Regions from separate parts of the Staphylococcus sp. SA22 genome, predicted to be linked through region 1. Evidence: riboswitches for the same ligand, from Rfam matches in the RefSeq annotation. Region 1 holds a riboswitch; each other region holds the start of a gene.
The links. Region 1 has a riboswitch for S-adenosylmethionine ahead of ACXQH5_RS07460 (Na+/H+ antiporter NhaC family protein). Riboswitches for the same ligand answer to the same signal wherever they lie in the genome.
Positions count from the first base shown of each region.

Region 2: it holds a riboswitch for S-adenosylmethionine, as region 1 does, so the genes downstream of both, ACXQH5_RS02670 (methionine ABC transporter ATP-binding protein) here and ACXQH5_RS07460 (Na+/H+ antiporter NhaC family protein) in region 1, are expected to answer to the same signal.
Region 3: it holds a riboswitch for S-adenosylmethionine, as region 1 does, so the genes downstream of both, metX (homoserine O-acetyltransferase MetX) here and ACXQH5_RS07460 (Na+/H+ antiporter NhaC family protein) in region 1, are expected to answer to the same signal.
Region 4: it holds a riboswitch for S-adenosylmethionine, as region 1 does, so the genes downstream of both, metK (methionine adenosyltransferase) here and ACXQH5_RS07460 (Na+/H+ antiporter NhaC family protein) in region 1, are expected to answer to the same signal.

Region 1 is NZ_JBSZQY010000006.1:127,251-132,263, reverse strand. Features, by position in the region: gene ACXQH5_RS07475 (M20 peptidase aminoacylase family protein) at 1-1,119, shown strand, start outside; gene ACXQH5_RS07470 (SDR family oxidoreductase) at 1,230-2,111, shown strand; gene ACXQH5_RS07465 (hypothetical protein) at 2,598-3,167, shown strand; SAM riboswitch class I at 3,220-3,315, shown strand; gene ACXQH5_RS07460 (Na+/H+ antiporter NhaC family protein) at 3,392-4,705, shown strand; gene ACXQH5_RS07455 (SRPBCC family protein) at 4,872-5,013, shown strand, end outside.
Region 2 is NZ_JBSZQY010000002.1:107,383-112,395, forward strand. Features, by position in the region: gene ACXQH5_RS02660 (MetQ/NlpA family ABC transporter substrate-binding protein) at 1-724, opposite strand, end outside; gene ACXQH5_RS02665 (methionine ABC transporter permease) at 742-1,437, opposite strand; gene ACXQH5_RS02670 (methionine ABC transporter ATP-binding protein) at 1,430-2,455, opposite strand; SAM riboswitch class I at 2,544-2,647, opposite strand; gene ACXQH5_RS02675 (thioredoxin family protein) at 2,705-3,001, opposite strand; gene ACXQH5_RS02680 (toprim domain-containing protein) at 2,994-3,380, opposite strand; gene ACXQH5_RS02685 (YwqG family protein) at 4,203-5,013, opposite strand, start outside.
Region 3 is NZ_JBSZQY010000011.1:11,141-16,153, forward strand. Features, by position in the region: gene ACXQH5_RS09925 (AzlC family ABC transporter permease) at 309-1,004, shown strand; gene ACXQH5_RS09930 (AzlD domain-containing protein) at 1,001-1,330, shown strand; SAM riboswitch class I at 1,535-1,633, shown strand; gene metX (homoserine O-acetyltransferase MetX) at 1,693-2,661, shown strand; gene ACXQH5_RS09940 (YybS family protein) at 2,954-3,892, shown strand; gene gdpP (cyclic-di-AMP phosphodiesterase GdpP) at 3,907-5,013, shown strand, end outside.
Region 4 is NZ_JBSZQY010000010.1:24,562-29,574, reverse strand. Features, by position in the region: gene ACXQH5_RS09560 (aldo/keto reductase) at 105-938, opposite strand; gene ACXQH5_RS09555 (nuclease-related domain-containing protein) at 1,150-2,058, opposite strand; gene metK (methionine adenosyltransferase) at 2,183-3,376, opposite strand; SAM riboswitch class I at 3,482-3,593, opposite strand; gene pckA (phosphoenolpyruvate carboxykinase (ATP)) at 3,748-5,013, shown strand, end outside.

The sequences.
Region 1 (5,013 bases):
GGATTAAAAGATCAAGCTGTTGCCTGGAGAAGGTATTTTCATCAATTTCCAGAACTATCCGATAAAGAATTTAAGACTACACAAAAAATTAAAGATATTTTAACAGAATATCATATTAGAATATTAGACTTACCACTTGCGACTGGGCTTGTTGCTGAAGTGGGACAAGGACCGAGTTGTATAGCTGTTCGGGCTGACATTGATGCTTTACCGATTCAAGAGCTTGTTGAACAGGATTTTAAATCTGAAAATGAAGGTGTTATGCATGCGTGTGGTCATGATATTCACATGGCTAGTATTTTGGCTACAGCTGTAAAGTTAAAAGAAATTGAGGGCACTCTTACTGGGCGTGTTAAATTCATTTTTCAACCAGCAGAAGAACTAGGACATGGCGCTTTTAAAATTATTGAAACACATGCATTAAAAGATGTACAAGCAGTATTGGGTTTTCATAATGACCCATCGCGTCCGGTAGGTACATTTGCAATCAAAATAGGGGCAATTACATCAGCAGTAGATCGTTTTGAGTTTCATATTAAAGGCGTGGGTGGTCATGCTGCAAAGCCAGAACAATGCAACGATCCAGTTATTGTGTTGGCGCAATTGATTAATAGTATTCAATCCATAGTTAGTAGAAATCTATCTGCATTTGATGAAGCGGTAGTAACAATTGGGCAAATATCATGTGGTAATACTTGGAATGTCATTGCTGATCATGCGTATGTACAAGGCACAGTGCGGAGTTTTGACCCTGTGGTGCGAAAGCTTATAGAAAGACGATTACAAGATGTTGCGGACGGGTTAGCTCAAGCATATAATATGAAAATTAATTTAAATTATACACATTTACCTGGCGCTGTGATGAATGATGAGGTATTGACGCATAAAGCAATAGCAGTAGCCCAACATGTTGGATATAAGGTGGAAATGATGGAAAAGCCGCTTACGATTGGAGAAGATTTTTCAGGTTATAGTCAACATTTTCCTAGTGTATTTGCGTTAATTGGTTCTCATAGTGAATATGATTTACATCATCCTCAATATAAACCAGATGAAAGGATTCTGGAAAAAGTACCTGAGTATTTTGTTGAATTTGTAAAGAGACTATTGCATGAGTAATTCGAGCTTGTTTTTATAAAGAAGAAAGTAATTTTTAGTGTAATCATGATTAAGTTCCTAGGAAGATTGGGTAAATAATAACCATTAAGCGAATAAGGAGATGTTAAAAAATGGCAGCTCAAGATCCTAGAACAAAATTTAAAACAACGGATTATGAAAAACAAGAACAAGAGGTACCGGGTTTACAATCTGAAATGACGCCAGCACCTGATTGTGGCGAAGCGTCTTACCAAGGTCATCAACGCTTACAAGGCTATAAAATGTTAGTTACAGGTGGTGACTCAGCAATAGGGCGTGCAGCAGCGATTGCGTATGCTAAAGAAGGTGCAGATGTAGCGATTAACTATCTTCCGAGTGAAGAACAAGATGCACAAGAAGTACGCCAAGTGATTGAAGAAAGTGGTCAAAAGGCAGTGTTAATTCCTGGTGATATAAGAGATGAGCAGTTCAACTATGACCTTGTTGAACAAGCATATCAACAATTAGGTGGCTTAGATAATGTTACTTTAGTTGCTGGACATCAACAGTATCATGATGATATTCATGGATTTACAACTGAGGCATTTACAGAAACATTTGAAACGAATGTCTATCCGCTATTTTGGACAGTTCAAAAAGCTTTGGAATATTTAAAACCGGGTGCGTCAATTACGACGACATCATCTGTACAAGGTTATAATCCTAGTCCTATTCTTCATGATTATGCCGCTTCAAAAGCAGCAATTATTTCATTAACTAAAAGTTTTTCAGAAGAATTAGGACCAAAAGGAATTAGAGTGAACTGTGTAGCGCCTGGTCCATTCTGGTCACCATTACAAATTTCTGGTGGACAACCTCAAAGTAAAATCCCAACATTTGGTCAAAAAACACCTTTAGGTCGTGCAGGTCAACCTGTTGAGTTATGTGGAACTTATGTGCTATTAGCGTCAGAAGAATCAAGTTATACAACTGGACAAGTGTTCGGTGTTAGCGGTGGAGTGCAAATAGATTAGGTTTGTATGAAGCTTTTAATTGAACAACATAATATTAATTTAGCCACTTCAATCAAGTAAATTAAAATGAATTAGTGAAGTGTATTTTAAATAGTCGGTAAAGGTGTGTATCTTTATCGGCTTATTTTAATACTTTGTCATAAGGAGCGTTTGCTCAGGGTGTGGATTATAAGTTTTAAGCAGAATAAACTTTCTTAATGAAGATGTCAGGACAACAACGAAAAAGTTAAAAACTGTTGCGGGATTGGGTTTAGGGACGGTTAGTGGAAGAAAGTTAAATTCATTAACAAGTGAAATGCCTAAGGTTAGATATTAGACGTCAGAATGGACAAAGAATAATAGGATATGTTTTCAATTATATAGCGAAGTATTTATATGTTAAGATGATGTAAATTACATAGAAATGCTGCCCGTAGAAGTACTGATCATAGAAATGCTGATAAACGTAAATTTGCAAACTCGATATTAAACAAAGGGGTTGTTATTATGGCATTAATAGTATCTAGAGCTATCTTAATTTTGATTTTAGCATTAGCTTTTGGAATAGTGACTGTTTTTCCTGAACAAAAGTTGCCATTATATATATTATTCACACTGTTTGTAGTGGTTGCGATTGTTTCGAATGTATGGCTTACACATCAAAACGTTAAAAAGAATATCATTAAGTTTAACAAATACGTCGCATACTTTTTAGCCTTTGTCTCAGGGTTACTTTACATTGGATTTGTAATTTATACATTAACTATAGGGACCTATGATGTTTTACCAATTATTATATTTGCAATAAGTATCGTATTGGTTCAAATATTAGAAAATATACTGGGAATCAGTATAAGAAATACGCGTCCATCAAACAAACAGCTAAAAGTTATTTCTGAACAAAGCGCACAGCAATTTAAAGTCATATCATTAATATTAGTAAGTGTGTCTATCGTGTTCATTTTTATTGCATTAATGCTTAAATGGTGGCTTTTACTTGTTATTAGCATTATTGTTTTGATTATTATTACAGTAGCAATGATTGTTTATGAAAAATATTATACGACTCCTGATTAATTTATGATTGACGTACTAAGGATTATCTTGTAACGTAAACGTAAATAAGCATCACTTATCTAGAGAGGTGGAGGGACTGGCCCTATGAAGCCTCGGCAACATCTCGAATGTGCCAATTCCAGTAACCGTAATGGTTTGAAGATAAGCAGGTAAAGCACATGGAAACCTCTTTCTTCATCGTTTGTGAGAAAGAGGTATTTTTAATTGGAAAGCAGGTAAAAAGGATGGAAGTACATAAAAAGAGCAATGCTTGGGCATTATTCCCCTTGTTATTATTTGTGGCGTTGTTTTTAGGCGTAGGTATTATCACAGGTGATTTTACTTCAATGCCATTAAATGTTGCAATTATGATAACGGTAATTGTGGCGTTATTAATGAATCGAAAAGAATCATTTGCTAAAAAAGTTGAGGTCTTCACGAAAGGTGCAGGCCATTCAAACATTATTTTAATGATGTTGATTTTTATTTTAGCAGGTGCATTTTCAAATACAGCTGAAAAAATGGGTGGCGTAAAGTCGACAGTTAATTTAGGCATATCATTAATCCCTGAAAATTTAATTATTGTAGGATTGTTTGTGATCTGTATGTTTGTTTCTATATCTATGGGAACGTCAGTAGGGACTGTTGCTGCAATAGCACCTGTTGGTTACGGATTTGCACAAGCGACAGATGTACCAACTGCACTAGCAATGGCTACAGTTGTTGGAGGTGCAATGTTCGGCGATAATCTATCAATGATTTCAGATACAACAATTGCTGCGGTTAGAACACAACATACGAAAATGAAAGATAAATTCAGAGTAAACTTTAAAATTGTATTGCCAGGTGCTATTTTAACGATTATTATTCTGTATTTCTTAACGAATGGCATTTCTTTAAATCATGCTAAAAACTATGATTATAATCTAATTAAAGTTGTACCGTATATATTAGTATTAGTATTGGCATTATTAGGTGTAAATGTCATTATCGTATTGATTGGCGGAACATTATTAGCCGGAATCATTGGTCTCATAGATGGTTCATTCGGTTGGATGGGGCTACTAGATGCAGTGTCCAAAGGTATTATAAGCATGGAAGATATTGCTATGATTGCGTTGCTAATTGGTGGTTTAGTCGGTATTATTCAACACAATGGTGGTATTGAATGGTTGTTGCAATTTGTTCGCTCTAAAGTGAAATCAAAGCGTGGCGCAGAATTAGGAATTGCGAGTTTGGTAAGTGTCGCAGATATTGCCACGGCAAACAACACCATCTCTATTATTATGTCAGGTCCTTTAGCTAAAAATATTGCAGATGAATATGATGTAGATTCAAGGAAATCAGCAAGTATTCTTGATATATTTGGAGGCTGCTTCCAAGGTTTATTACCATATAGCCCGCAAGTCATTTCAGCGGCTGGTGTAGCTGGTATTTCACCGTTAATGTTATTCCCATACAGCATTTATCCTATATTATTAGGTGTATGCGGACTTATTGCGATTTTATTTAATTTTCCAAAGCTAAAAAAGAACACTAGTCAAGAAATGAAACATTAATGCTTAACAATATATCGATGTAGCCAAGTAAGGTGGCTTGTTATATTAACAGATCATGTTGTACTCACCGTATAACGCTAATCTTTTAAAAATGATGATCATCTATGTTTGGAACTGAGCAAAAATACGTTAAAATAAAAGTAAGAGCGAAAGTGGGTGGACAACAGTGGCAAAATTTAATGTAGAGAATGAACATGTCGAAGTTGAAATTGAAAAGCTTTATAAATTTTCTCCAGAGTTAGTATACGAAGCTTGGACAAAGAAAGATTTGTTGAAACAATGGTTTATGACATCAGCCAGAACGAATA
Region 2 (5,013 bases), on a different contig from region 1:
CATCTTGATGTCCTTCTTTAACAGCAATTAAGTTTGCATAAGGATTATCTTTCGCACTTTCTACAGCAATAGAATCTTTTTTAGGATTTAATTTTTGTTCGATTGCAAAGTTTGAATTAATGATAACAGCATCCGCGTCTTCATTTTGATAAATTTTAGGTAAGAATTCTGCTGATTGTTTATTATTAAACTTAATATCTTTTTTATTCTCTGTAATATCACTAAACTTAGCATCTTCAATTTTTACGCCTTTTTTGATTTTAATCAAACCTGCATCAACGAAGAATTTTAAGAAACGTCCTTGTTCAGCTGGATTATTAGACACATAGACTGTTGCACCTTTTGGTAATTCTTTTAAACTTTTATACTTTTTAGAGTATACAGCCATAGGTTCTAAGTGAACATCACCGGCACTTACGATTTTGTAACCTTTATCCTTTTTCTCTGTGTTTAAATATGGTGTATGTTGGAAATAGTTTGCGTCAATTTCACCTTTGTCTAGTAATTTATTAGGCGTAGTGTAATCGTTAATTGTTTTAATATCTAGTTCATAACCTTTTTTCTCTAATAATGGTTTTGCTTTTTCTAAAATTTCAGCATGTGGTGCTGGTGAAGCACCTACTGTTATTTTCTTGTCGTCACTGCCACTTTTGCTTCCATTACCGCAAGCTGCTAATACAACTGCAAATGTTAATACTAAAATAAGACCAAATAATTTTTTCATAAAATGAAACCCCCAATTTATCGTTTATCAAGTTTATTTGTAAGCCAATCCCCAATGAATTGGATTATAAATACAATAATTAAAATAAAAACTGTTGATACTAAAATGACATCATTTTGATTTCGAGTGAAACCTGTTAAGTATGCTAAATTTCCTAAACCACCGGCACCAATTACACCTGCAACTGCCGTTGAACCAACTAAAGCGATTGCTGTAACTGTAATGCCAGACACTAGCGCTGGCATGGCTTCAGGTAAGAGGACTTTACGAATTACTGTCCAAGTATTAGCACCCATTGACCAGGCCGCTTCGATGACACCTTTATCAATTTCTTTAAAAGCAATTTCTACGAGCCTTGCATAAAACGGCGCTGCGCCAATGATCAAGGCTGGTAACGCACCTGTCGGACCACTTATCGTTCCAAGTATCAAACTTGTAAATGGAATTAATAATAAAATTAAAATAATAAATGGTATCGCTCTAAATAAGTTAACAATAAAAGAAACGATAGAATAAAATAACCTTGCACCGATAGACTTACCTTTAGCAGACAAGAATAATAACACACCTAAAATAAGACCGAGTATAAATGCAAATATAGTTGAGACAACTGTCATGTATAGTGTTTCGACTATTGCAGTCCAAACTTCTGGCCACTGAATATTAGGCATTGTAATCATTTCATTTATAATTTCACTAAATGATTTACCCATGTCTTAACACCTCCATTTTAACTTGTCGCTCAATTAACTCTTTTTCGAATTTTCCGAAATCTACACTTGAAATATATGGAATATGCAGAACTAAAAAGCCGACTGTTCCATTTTTTGTATTTTTAATATTTGCTTCTAAAATATTAATTTTAATATCATAGGCAGTTGATAGACTCGATACAATAGGCTCGGTTGTTGTTGAACCAGCGAAAACTAATCTAACGATATAAGCATCTTTTTCTAATGGCTCTAATTCTGTTAAAGATGTTTCGAAATCATCATTTAAATCTTCTTTCACAAATCGTTTTGTCACAGTGTGTTGCGGATTTTCAAAAACCTGTGTTACCGGTCCATGTTCTATCACTTTACCACTTTCCATAACTGCAACTTCATCACAAATACGACGAATGACATGCATTTCATGCGTAATTAGTACAATTGTTAAATTTTGTTGTTCTCTAATTTTTAGTAGTAGATCTAAAATTTCATCTGTTGTTTGCGGATCAAGTGCACTTGTTGCCTCATCACAAAGCAAGACCGTTGGATCATTAGCTAACGCTCGTGCAATCCCAACACGTTGCTTTTGTCCGCCTGATAACTCTGATGGATAAGCCTTTTCTCTACCTTTTAAACCGACGAGTTCGACAAGTTCTAATGCTTTTTGCTTTGCTCTCCTTCTAGGGACACCTGCAATTTCAAGCGGAAACATAATATTTTTTAACACAGTCCTTGACCATAACAAATTAAAATGTTGGAAGATCATACTTACTTTTTGTCTTTTTGCTCTTAATCCATTTTTGGACAATTGGCCTATATGGTCTCCATCTATAATAACTTCACCTGATGTAGGCGCTTCTAAATGATTAAACATTCGAATCAAAGTACTTTTTCCTGCTCCAGAAAAACCAATGACGCCATAAATCGATCCTGCTCGAATCGATAAATTAACGTGATCTACAGCAAGGACTTCTTTATTTTTAGTCCGATATTCTTTAACAACTTCTTTTAATTCAATCACGTTGATTCCTCCCTGTGTTGCTTAATAAAATAAAAAATGCTTTCTCAATATCGATAGAAAAATTGAGAAAGCAATAGTAGTATTGTTTCTCTCATCTTCAAAAGTTAAAACTTTATGTGAATTGGCACCATTTCTATATAAGACGGTTGCCGGGCTTCGTAGGGCACATCCCTCCACCACTCTCGATAAGAGTTTACGCATCATTTAATTTGTATTAATCCTAACACCTAAGTAAAATTTCGTCAATAACTATTTTAAATTTTCTAACAAATCAGTCACCGATTTAAATGCATAAATTCGTTTTACTTCTTTATCTTTATTCATCAACAATAAAATCGGCGTAGACATGATTTGCATATCTTTACAAAACTGAGGATAAAAGTTTAAATCTATTTTCAATAATGGCAACTGCAATATTTCATTAGCAATGTCTAACATTCTTTCTGAAACCTTACAAGTACCACAAGTTGGTGTATAACCAAAGATTAAATGTTTGTCTTCCTCATAAAATGTAGTTACATCTTTGATGTCTAATGAATTATTCATTTACTAAAACTAACCTTTCATTATTTATATTCGGTAAGAAAGGTGTTTCTTTCTTACAAGTAAAGCCATGTTTTGAAAGTACATGTGCCAAATATTGTTTGGGGCAATTCGCAACTTGACAGTAAGTTTTATCAATAAATATATGTTCGCTTTCACTCAAATAACGTTTAAACCAATTTCTAATTCGATCTCCTTCGTCATCAGAATCGGCTAATACAAAAACTTGTTTATCATATAGTGATTCTATCATATCATCAAGCTTATCTATACTCATTGTTCCATGAGTACAAATAATATTGACTGGTTCTGCAATAACCTGTTGCACCCTTTTTTTATCAGATTTTCCTTCAACAATTATCACTTTATTTACAATAGCCATCATCATCACCCTTTAAAATCAATAAACATCTGTCACTGTATCATTTCACAAAATTGGTATGAATAAAACATAAATCACAAAAATTTAAACTAGCTTAATATAATAATTACAAAATCAATGTTTGACTAGCTGGGATATTTTACATAAACAGACAAAGGCTAAACCATAAATCAACATCCTAAAATCTACAATGTTATATTACCAATAGTTAACCAAAAGAAAATACACCTATAACAAGCATTTTTCAATTATAGTGGGGCCCCAACATGGAGAATTTCGAAAAGAAATTCTACAGACAATGCAAGTTGGCGGGGCCCCAACATAGAGAATTTCGAAAAGAAATTCTACAGGCAATGCGAGTTGGGGCGGGACCCCAACATAAAGAAATACTTTTTCTTTAGAAATTAGTATTTCTTATGCATGAGTTTTACTCATGTATACCTATTTTTAAGTACACATTAGCTGTGGCTTATGAAAAAGAACTTGAGACATAAATCAATGTTCAATGCTCTACAAAGTTATATTGGCAGTAGTTGACTGAACGAAAATGCGCTTGTAACAAGCTTTTTTCAATTATAGTCAGGGGCCCCAACATAGAGAATTTCGAAAAGAAATTCTACAGGCAATGCGAGTTGGGGTGAGGGCCCCAACAAAGAGAAATTGGATTCCCAATTTCTACAGACAATGCAAGTTGGGGTAGGACGACGAAATAAATTTTGAGAAAATATCATTTCTGTCCTACTCCCTTATCATTTCTGTCCCACTCCCTAGATTGATCTATAGTTACTACACTTATTAAAGTAATATATTTTTATGATTCTCTTAGCTGCAATCCCATGAATACATGTAATCATCAAACTTCATAGCCTCAAGGTCAGTAGATTTTACTAAGATATTGGCAATACCCAAATCACCCCATATAATCGAAGAATTACCATCTCTTGTAGAATCAATTTGCAGTAAGACTCTATCATACATTTTCAGTTCTTGATCGTTCGTTCTTGGATCTATTTGGTCAAAATATGGATAACCACCAAGTTGATTAAATGGCTCCTTAGCAGTAAATGTGTTACACACAGGTTCCATTAATTCATCATATCCACCAAACATCGATTTTAGCGCGAAGGATGGATTGACTTTATTCCACAATGCAAGCACGTCCTCATCGTACTTATAATCAGTACATGTAATAGTTTGTTTCGACAATCTAAATTCTATAGAAAATGCTCCACTGAACGGGATATCCTCATTATCAGTATCTAATGACTTCAAATGCATTTGAATATTTTCAAGTGATAAATCTGTAATTGGCTCTTTTATATAAACAAGCCTTGAGTTTATATTGTTTCCCTTTAAATTTTCAGACATACCATACATTTGATCTTCTGAACTAATCCAAAACTGCAATATCCCTTCATTTACAGGAAATAATTCTTGTTGTTCTGGAAGATCATCCAAATTAATCTGTGCTAGCAATACCATTGGTACATTATTTTCATCTAATGGTATATCTTTAAAAGATTTTAAAAATGGCATTCCGCCAATCTTACTCTGGTTTAATGTTTCTTCTTGCATCTCTTTTAGATCCATTTCAATACATGGCAGTATTGGTAAATTACCGTTTTCTACAGAT
Region 3 (5,013 bases), on a different contig from region 1:
GGGATGATGATTATAAGGGATCGGGACATGAATCAATATCCCAGACTCATCATTAGATATAAAAAATTATAAAATTAGTACTTAAAAACAACTACAAATCCGTAGAAAATATAGAGGTAGTCTTAAATAAAAAATTGAAAATTCTCAAAACTAAAAAGTTGAGACGGAAGTATTTCAAGACATCGGTATGTATAACCTCAGACAAACCGATGTCTAATGTTGTTGCTTAGGGTATAGAACTGTATTAGACTAGGTATATTATTTTTTCGTAATTATATAAATATAAAGTGGCAAAGGAGGTAGTTGAGATGACAACACATTTAAGTTTTAGACAAGGCGTGCAAGAGTGTATCCCTACATTATTAGGTTATGCCGGTGTTGGTATTTCATTTGGTATTGTGGCTTCGTCTCAAAACTTTAGTATTTTAGAAATTATCTTGTTATGTCTTGTTATATATGCCGGTGCTGCGCAATTTATTATGTGCGCATTGTTTATAGCAGGTACACCGATATCAGCGATTGTACTAACTGTATTTATCGTAAATTCAAGAATGTTCCTTTTAAGTATGTCGCTTGCACCAAACTTCAAGACATATGGGTTTTGGAACCGTGTTGGATTAGGTTCATTAGTAACTGACGAAACGTTTGGTGTCGCCATTACACCTTATTTAAAAGGAGAAGCTATCAATGATCGCTGGATGCATGGTCTTAATATTACAGCATATTTATTTTGGGCAATTTCATGTGTAGCTGGGGCTTTATTTGGCGAATATATCTCAAATCCGCAAATGTTAGGATTAGACTTTGCTATCACAGCTATGTTTATCTTTTTGGCCATTGCGCAATTTGAATCAATTACTAAATCGCGATTAAGAATTTACATAGTACTCATTATTGCCGTCATAGTAATGATGTTATCGCTAAGTATGTTTATGCCTTCATATCTAGCAATATTAATTGCAGCCACAATTTCAGCAGCGTTAGGAGTGATGATGGAACGATGATAACTCATATGAACATGTTAATACTTATTTTATTGTGTGGTATCGTAACGCTATTAATTCGAATTATACCTTTTATCATGATTTCAAAAGTGCAATTGCCTGATGTCGTGGTTCGATGGCTATCATTTATTCCGATCACACTATTTACGGCACTTGTCATTGACAGCATTATTCAGCAGACGCCTCATGGTGAGGGGTATACATTAAACATCCCTTACATTATCGCGCTCATTCCGACGGTTATTTTATCTTTAATCACGCGTAGTTTAACTATTACAATTATTAGTGGGATTGTTATCATGGCAGCATTACGATTTTTCTTTTAAAAATAACTGAAAATCATTGAACAGATATTTAAACTTAGGTAAACTGTTAGTAATCAGAAAATTCTGATATACAAATCGTCTATGTTAAGATTGGGAATCGTGTATACGTAAGCGATTTGGCTAACGCATGACAATGATAACAACATTTTAAATGATAAAAGTAATTCATCACTGAATCTCAACTAACACATAACAATTTCATATTTCTTATTGTGAGAAGTTGAGGGACTTGGCCCTGTGATACTTCAGCAACCGACTTTATAGCACGGTGCTAAAACCAACGAGTTACTCGAATGATAAGTATAAAGACTTCTTACTTTTCAATAGGGTGAGAAGTTTTTTTGTTTAAGGAGGAAAGAACAATGACAAATTACACAGTAGATACTTTAAATCTAGGGAAATTTATTACAGAATCTGGGGAAGTCATAGATAACTTGCGTTTGAGATATGAGTATGTCGGTTATCATGGACAACCATTAGTTGTAGTTTGTCATGCATTAACTGGCAATCATTTAACATATGGAACAGATGATTATCCGGGGTGGTGGCGAGAAATTATTGATGGGGGATATATTCCCATTCACGATTATCAATTTTTAACATTTGATGTTATTGGTAGTCCTTTCGGTTCAAGTTCACCTTTAAACGACCCTCATTTTCCTAAAAAATTAACATTAAGAGATATTGTTAGAGCGAATGAACGAGGTATACAAGCGCTTGGTTATGACAAAATTAATATTTTAATAGGGGGAAGTCTTGGAGGTATGCAAGCAATGGAACTACTTTACAATCAACAGTTTGAAGTAGATAAAGCCATTATCCTTGCTGCAACAAGCCGAACATCATCTTATAGTAGAGCTTTCAATGAAATTGCGCGTCAGGCCATTCATCTTGGTGGTAAGGAAGGACTAAGTATTGCACGCCAATTAGGTTTTTTGACATATCGATCATCAAAAAGTTATGATGAACGTTTCACGCCGGATGAAGTAGTCGCATACCAACAACATCAAGGTAATAAATTTAAAGAACATTTTGATTTGAATTGTTATCTGACACTGCTAGATGTATTGGATAGTCACAACATTGACCGAGGTCGCACAGATGTAACGCATGTTTTTAAAAATTTAGAAACGAAAGTCTTAACGATGGGATTCATAGATGATTTGCTATATCCGGACGATCAAGTTCGTACTTTAGGTGAACGTTTTAAATATCATCGTCATTTCTTTGTACCTGATAACGTTGGTCATGACGGATTCTTATTAAACTTTAATACATGGGCACCTAACTTATATCATTTTTTGAATTTAAAGCATTTTAAGCGCAAGTAATAATGTATATATTTTCAAAGAATGAAGCCACTAAATCACAGTTATCATATTCAAAAACATCTAGAGTACATGAAAGTGGAAATGAATTGTAAATCTAAATCAAGCTTGATTGCTATGTAGTGGGATTAAATAATCATGTTGAAAATGAAAGCACACAAAAGCGATTCAAATGAGTATGTTAATTACTTATAAAACATGAAAGTTATTATTCAATTAAATGAAATAGAAGCATACAATCTATAAATTGTTAATTTCCATTAAAGAGGTTAAAATAATAGCTATAGTTAAAAATATGGGAGTGGCTTATGTGTTTTCAAAAATACAACCTAAAGCAACAATAATTGCAACGATTGCGTTGGTATTTGTCGCTTTAGCTTTATATCTAGTGCCTGGTTTAGGACTAATATTTGCATTATTTGCAACCATACCAGGTATCGTTTTATGGAATAAATCAATACAATCTTTCGGGATTAGTGCACTTATTACAGTAATTATAACAACTGTTTTAGGTAATACTTTCGTTTTAAGTGCTATCATATTAGTCTTAATTGCAAGTTTAATTATTGGTCAATTGCTTAAAGAAAAAACGTCTAAAGAAAGAATATTGTACGTAACAACAGTAGCGATGAGCTTAATTTCATTAATCGCTTTTATGTTACTACAAACATTTGTAAGAATTCCACCATCAGCGAGCATAGTAAAACCTTTCAAGCAAACATTACATGAAGCGATTACGATGAGCGGTGCCGATGCGAATATGACCCAAATATTAGAAGAAGGGTTTAGACAAGCGACCGTTCAATTACCAGGTTTCATCATTATCATTACATTTTTAATCGTCTTAATTAACTTAATCGTTACATTTCCGATTTTACGAAAATTTAAAATCGCTACACCTGTATTTAAGCCACTTTTCGCGTGGCAAATGAGCGGTATTTTGTTATGGATATACATTATTGTTATCATATGTTTATTATTTACAGGTCAACCGAGTGTGTTCCAGAGCATTCTTTTAAACTTCCAACTTGTGTTATCATTAGTGATGTATATTCAAGGTTTAAGTGTTATTCATTTCTTTGGTAAAGCGAAAGGTTTGCCGAATGCAGTAACGATTTTACTATTGATTATCGGTACAATACTGACACCTACGACGCATATTGTAGGACTACTTGGTGTTATCGATTTAAGTTTGAATTTGAAGCGAATCATGAAAAATAATTCTAAAAAGTGAATAGAGGTGGAATAATGAATCGGCAGTCCACTAAGAAAGCTTTACTAATACCATTTGTCATCATGATCATCACAGCAATTGTTTTAATGGGTGTATGGTTTATCTTTAATAGTCTTATAGCACTAATTGCATCTATCGTTCTTGTCGTGATGATTATTGTTAGCATCGTTTTATTCAGACAAGCTTTAATGAAAATGGATAGTTATGTAGATGGTTTGAGTGCTCAAATTTCAACAACAAATAATAAAGCAATCAAACATTTACCAATTGGTATCATTGTTTTAGATGAAAATGATCACATCGAATGGGTTAACCAATTTATGACAGATCATATGGAAGCAAATGTCATTTCTGAATCTGTAAATGAAGTATTTCCAAACATTTTAAAGCAATTAGATAGAGTGAAATCCGTTGAAATAGAATATAATCAGTATCATTTCCAAGTACGTTATTCTGAGAATGATCACTGCCTCTATTTCTTTGATATAACTGAACAAGTACAAACAAATGAACTATATGAAAATTCTAAACCAATCATTGCGACATTATTTTTAGATAACTACGATGAGATTACTCAAAATATGAATGATACGCAGCGTTCGGAAATCAATTCAATGGTAACGCGTGTCATTAGTCGATGGGCGACTGAATATAATATATTCTTTAAAAGGTATAGTTCCGATCAATTCGTAGCCTATTTAAATCAAAAAATATTAGCTGACTTAGAAGAATCTAAATTTGATATCTTGAGTCAATTACGTGAAAAAAGTGTTGGTTATCGTGCCCAATTAACATTAAGTATCGGTGTTGGTGAAGGCACTGAAAATTTAATCGATTTAGGTGAATTATCACAATCAGGCCTAGACTTAGCATTAGGACGTGGTGGTGACCAAGTTGCAATTAAAAGTATTAATGGTAATGTGCGTTTCTATGGCGGTAAGACTGACCCGATGGAGAAACGTACTCGTGTAAGAGCACGTGTGATCTCACATGCGTTAAAAGATATCCTTGCAGAGGGTGACAAAGTCATTATCATGGGGCATAAACGTCCTGACTTAGATGCAATTGGTGCAGCAATCGGTGTGTCTAGATTTGCAATGATGAATAATTTAGAAGCATAC
Region 4 (5,013 bases), on a different contig from region 1:
CAATAAATTCTCCAAACTAGTCGAAAATAAAAACGTTAAGCAATATTGCTATTACCTAACGTTGACAATTCATCTAACCTTTTCATCAGTTGAGCGATTTTAATCTAGCCTTCAAAAGTTTTTGGATCAGGTCCAATTCTCTTATCTTGATTTAAACCATCAATTCGCTTCATTTGTTCATCTGATAATTCGAAATCAAATATTTGGAAGTTTTCAGAGATTCTGTTTGGTGTCACCGATTTAGGGATTGTAACCACACCATGTTGCACATTCCATCTTAAAACAACTTGGGCAGGTGACTTTCCTAATTCTTGAGCAATGTCTTTAATTGCCTCATCATTTAAAATTTGTGCATTCATCAATGGTGACCAAGATTCCATCACGATATGTTGTGCTGCCAAATATAATTTCAATTTATGTTGCGTTAAATATGGATGATATTCAACCTGATTAATTACAGGTTTAATTGACACTTGTGCCAATAAAGCTTCCAAATGTTCAGGTTCAAAATTGCTGACACCTATATTTTTAACTTTATTATTTTTATATAAATCTTCCATACCTTTCCATGTATCAACCATTACGGCTTCGTTCGTACCTGGCCAATGAACTAGATATAAATCTAAGTATTTTAAACCTAATCTAGATAAACTAGCTTCGTAGGCAGCTGCTACATTTTCACGACCAAAATCCTCAAAATATAATTTTGAAGTAATAAATAAGTCTTCTCTAGCAATACCAGTTGATTCCAATCCGGCACGAATGCCAGCACCTACTTGTTCTTCATTCCCATAAACTTTTGCGGTATCAATACTACGATATCCTTGTTCAATGGCATACTTAACACTTTCCATGCAATTTTCATCATTTTCCACACGAAATGTCCCTAAACCAATTTGTGGCATCGTGTTTCCATTATAAAATGTTTTAACCTCCATAAATATCGCCTCACCTTTTTGATGTATTATACCCTGTTATCATAACAAATCTGAGTTGAATACATGATAAAAAACACTTATAGCAATCAACCACTAAAATTATAGTAATATCTCTCAAATACTAATCAAAATGTAAAAGTAATTCTGTTTAATTTATGACAAACTAAAAAAGCCGAAGTAACAACATATAGTCATCACTTCAGCCTAACATTTAATTGAATGATTCAATTTTATCCATCATTTGTTGTAAGTCTTCCACGTTGTATTGAATACGACCATGGAATACAAATTTGTTAAAGAACTCGTCTAATTGTTCAGCACCGACAAGCACTTTGACAGCACTATTTTGATTATAATTTGAAATCGTTACATCGCCTTCATTTTTAGGATTAAAGTATAAAATTGAAGTCGGTGTATATTTAGCACCTAATTCTTTTTGTAAGTCTTCAGCCAATTGTTTAATCGCCTCAATTTGATCTGAATAATTTACAAATGATAATGAACGTTTGTCATCATTTTGATCCATCACAATAGTTTGCGGTCTAGATTTATCTAAATCCAATGTATCAAATACTTGTTCCATAGGTGGTAAATCTTTAAATTGACCGCCACTTATACCATTATAAACATGACCTTTTAACAATTGAGAATCAATGATATAAAGACCAGTTCTTGTTAATACTAAATGACTAATTCGTTCAATATTATTAAAGCCATCCTTTGGTAAAAAGATATTTGCCATAATGTGCATATCTTCTGGTCGAATTCGTTTTTCTTTAACTAATCTTTCACGAATACCAATTAATCTCATGTCCGTTACATATTCACTATGATTTTTCGAGAACAATTTTAATGCGTCAATCTCACGATCTTTTGTACTAACCATGTGATTATAATCTTCTTGTTGTTTTGTAATTGTCTTTTTATTTTGAATACGCTCTTTCTCTAAAGCTTCTTCATGAGACTTTTTAATGTTTTGTTCTTGTTGTTCATACTTTTCTTCTGTTTGTCGCTTAACTTTTTTCTTACTACCTAAGGCAACTAAGAAAAGGACAAAAAAGATTAATGCAATGACTACTGCAATAATGAGTCCAATGACTACCGGTGAAGATAAATCCATCACAACAACGCTCCTTTTTAATATATGAATAACTTTAATTATAATAGAAAAGCTAAAGATTTTCGATACATATTATCATTTATATACCGAAAATCTTTTATTTAGCTATATTCAATTCATTTTATTATTTTACTGCGTCTTTTAATTCTTCCACTTTGTCTAATTTTTCCCATGGGAATAAGACATCTGTACGTCCAAAATGACCATAAGCAGCAGTTTGTTTGTAAATCGGTTGTTTCAAATCAAGCATTTTAATAATACCTGCAGGTCTTAGGTCAAAGTGTTTTCTAACCGCTTCGACAAGTTGTCCTTCAGAAACTTTACCTGTTCCAAATGTATCAATTGCAATTGACACTGGTTCTGCAACACCAATCGCATATGCCAATTGTACTTCACATTGATCTGCTAAACCTGCTGCAACAATATTTTTAGCCACATAACGTGCAGCGTATGCAGCTGAACGGTCTACTTTTGTAGGGTCCTTACCACTGAAGCATCCGCCACCATGACGTGCATAGCCACCGTACGTATCAACAATGATTTTACGTCCTGTTAATCCTGCATCACCTTGAGGTCCACCGATTACAAAGCGTCCTGTAGGATTGATGTAGAATTTAGTTTGTTCATTAATCAAGTTTTCTGGAACAGTTGGATAAATGACATGAGCTTTGATGTCTTCTTGAATTTGTTCAAGTGTCACATCCTCAGCATGTTGTGTTGATACGACAATCGTATCAATACGTACAGGGTTATCATTTTCATCATATTCAACAGTGACCTGAACTTTACCGTCTGGTCGTAAATAATTTAACGTACCATCTTTACGCACATCAGATAAACGTTTTGCCAATTGATGTGATAAATAAATTGCTAGAGGCATGTACGTTTCTGTTTCATTCGTTGCGTAACCAAACATTAAACCTTGGTCACCTGCACCTGTTGCTTCAATTTCTTCTTCGCTATCTTTATCACGATACTCTAATGCTTTATCCACGCCTTGTGCAATGTCAGGTGATTGTTCATCAATCGCAGTTAAAATTGCCATTGTTTCATAATCATAACCATATTTTGCTCTTGTGTATCCAATTTCTTTGATTGTTTCTCTAACAACTTTCGGAATATCAACATATGTTGTTGTAGAAATTTCGCCGGCGATCAATGCCATACCTGTTGTAACAGTTGTTTCACAAGCTACACGTGCATTTGGGTCGTCTTTTAAAATAGCATCTAATATTGCATCTGACACTTGGTCAGCGATTTTATCTGGGTGTCCTTCTGTAACAGACTCTGAAGTAAATAATCGTTTGTTATTTAACATAGTTTGCTCCTTTAAATTTATATTACGAAAATTCTCTCTCTGTGAGCTAAATAAAAAAGACCTTCTAACTATTAATATAGAGAGAAGGCCTAATACGTCCATTCGCTCTTATCGTTCAGACCTATTTGTCTGCAAACGGTTTGGCACCTTTCTTTTATAAAAAAAGAGGTTGCTGGGTTTCATTGGGTCCATGTCCCTCCACCACTCAGGATAAGAGAATCCGTTAAAAATAATAGTACCTAATTAATGAATTAATGTCAATTTTTCACAAATAAATTTACAGTAAAATATTGTAGATTAATTATGTTAATGTGTTATACTAATTAAATGTAAAGGCTTACATTTAAATTATCGCTTTGGAGGGATTTAGGATGTCAGTAGACACATACACTGAAACAACTAAAATTGACAAATTACTGAAAAAACCAACGTCACATTTTCAACTTTCGACGACACAACTTTATAATAAAATCTTAGACAATAACGAAGGGGTATTAACAGAACTTGGTGCTGTTAATGCAAGTACTGGAAAATATACTGGTCGTTCGCCTAAAGACAAATTTTTTGTCTCTGAACCTTCATATAGAGATAACATTGATTGGGGAGAAATTAATCAACCTATCGATGAAGAAACTTTCTTGAAGTTATACCATAAAGTACTAGACTATTTAGATAAAAAAGATGAATTATACGTATTTAAAGGCTACGCTGGTAGCGATAAAGATACAATGTTAAAACTTACAGTCATCAATGAATTAGCATGGCATAATTTATTTGCTAAAAATATGTTTATTAGACCTGAATCAAAAGAAGAAGCTACAAAGATTAAACCTAACTTCACTATCGTTTCTGCCCCACATTTTAAAGCAGATCCAGAAGTTGATGGTACTAAATCTGAAACCTTTGTCATTATTTCATTTAAACACAAAGTCATTTTAATCGGCGGTACTGAATACGCTGGTGAAATGAAAAAAGGTATCTTCTCTGTAATGAATTATCTCTTACCGATGCAAGATATTATGAGCATGCATTGCTCAGCAAACGTTGGTGAAAAAGGCGATGTTGCATTATTCTTTGGTCTATCTGGCACAGGTAAAACAACCTTATCGGCTGACCCACACCGTAAACTAATCGGTGATGATGAACACGGCTGGAATAAAAACGGGGTCTTTAATATCGAAGGTGGCTGCTATGCAAAAGCAATTAATCTTTCCAAAGAAAAAGAACCACAGATTTTTGACGCAATCAAATATGGTGCAATCCTAGAAAACACGGTTGTTTCAGAAGATGGTTCAGTGGACTTTGAAGATAATCGTTATACAGAAAATACACGTGCGGCTTATCCAATTAATCACATTGACAATATTGTAGTACCATCAAAAGCAGCACATCCAAATACAATTATTTTCTTAACTGCGGATGCATTTGGTGTTATTCCACCGATTTCAAAGTTAAATAAAGACCAAGCAATGTATCATTTCTTGAGTGGTTTCACTTCTAAATTAGCTGGTACAGAGCGTGGTGTGACAGAACCTGAACCATCATTCTCAACATGTTTCGGCGCACCGTTCTTCCCGTTACACCCTACTGTTTACGCTGATTTATTAGGTGAACTTATCGATTTACATGATGTTGAT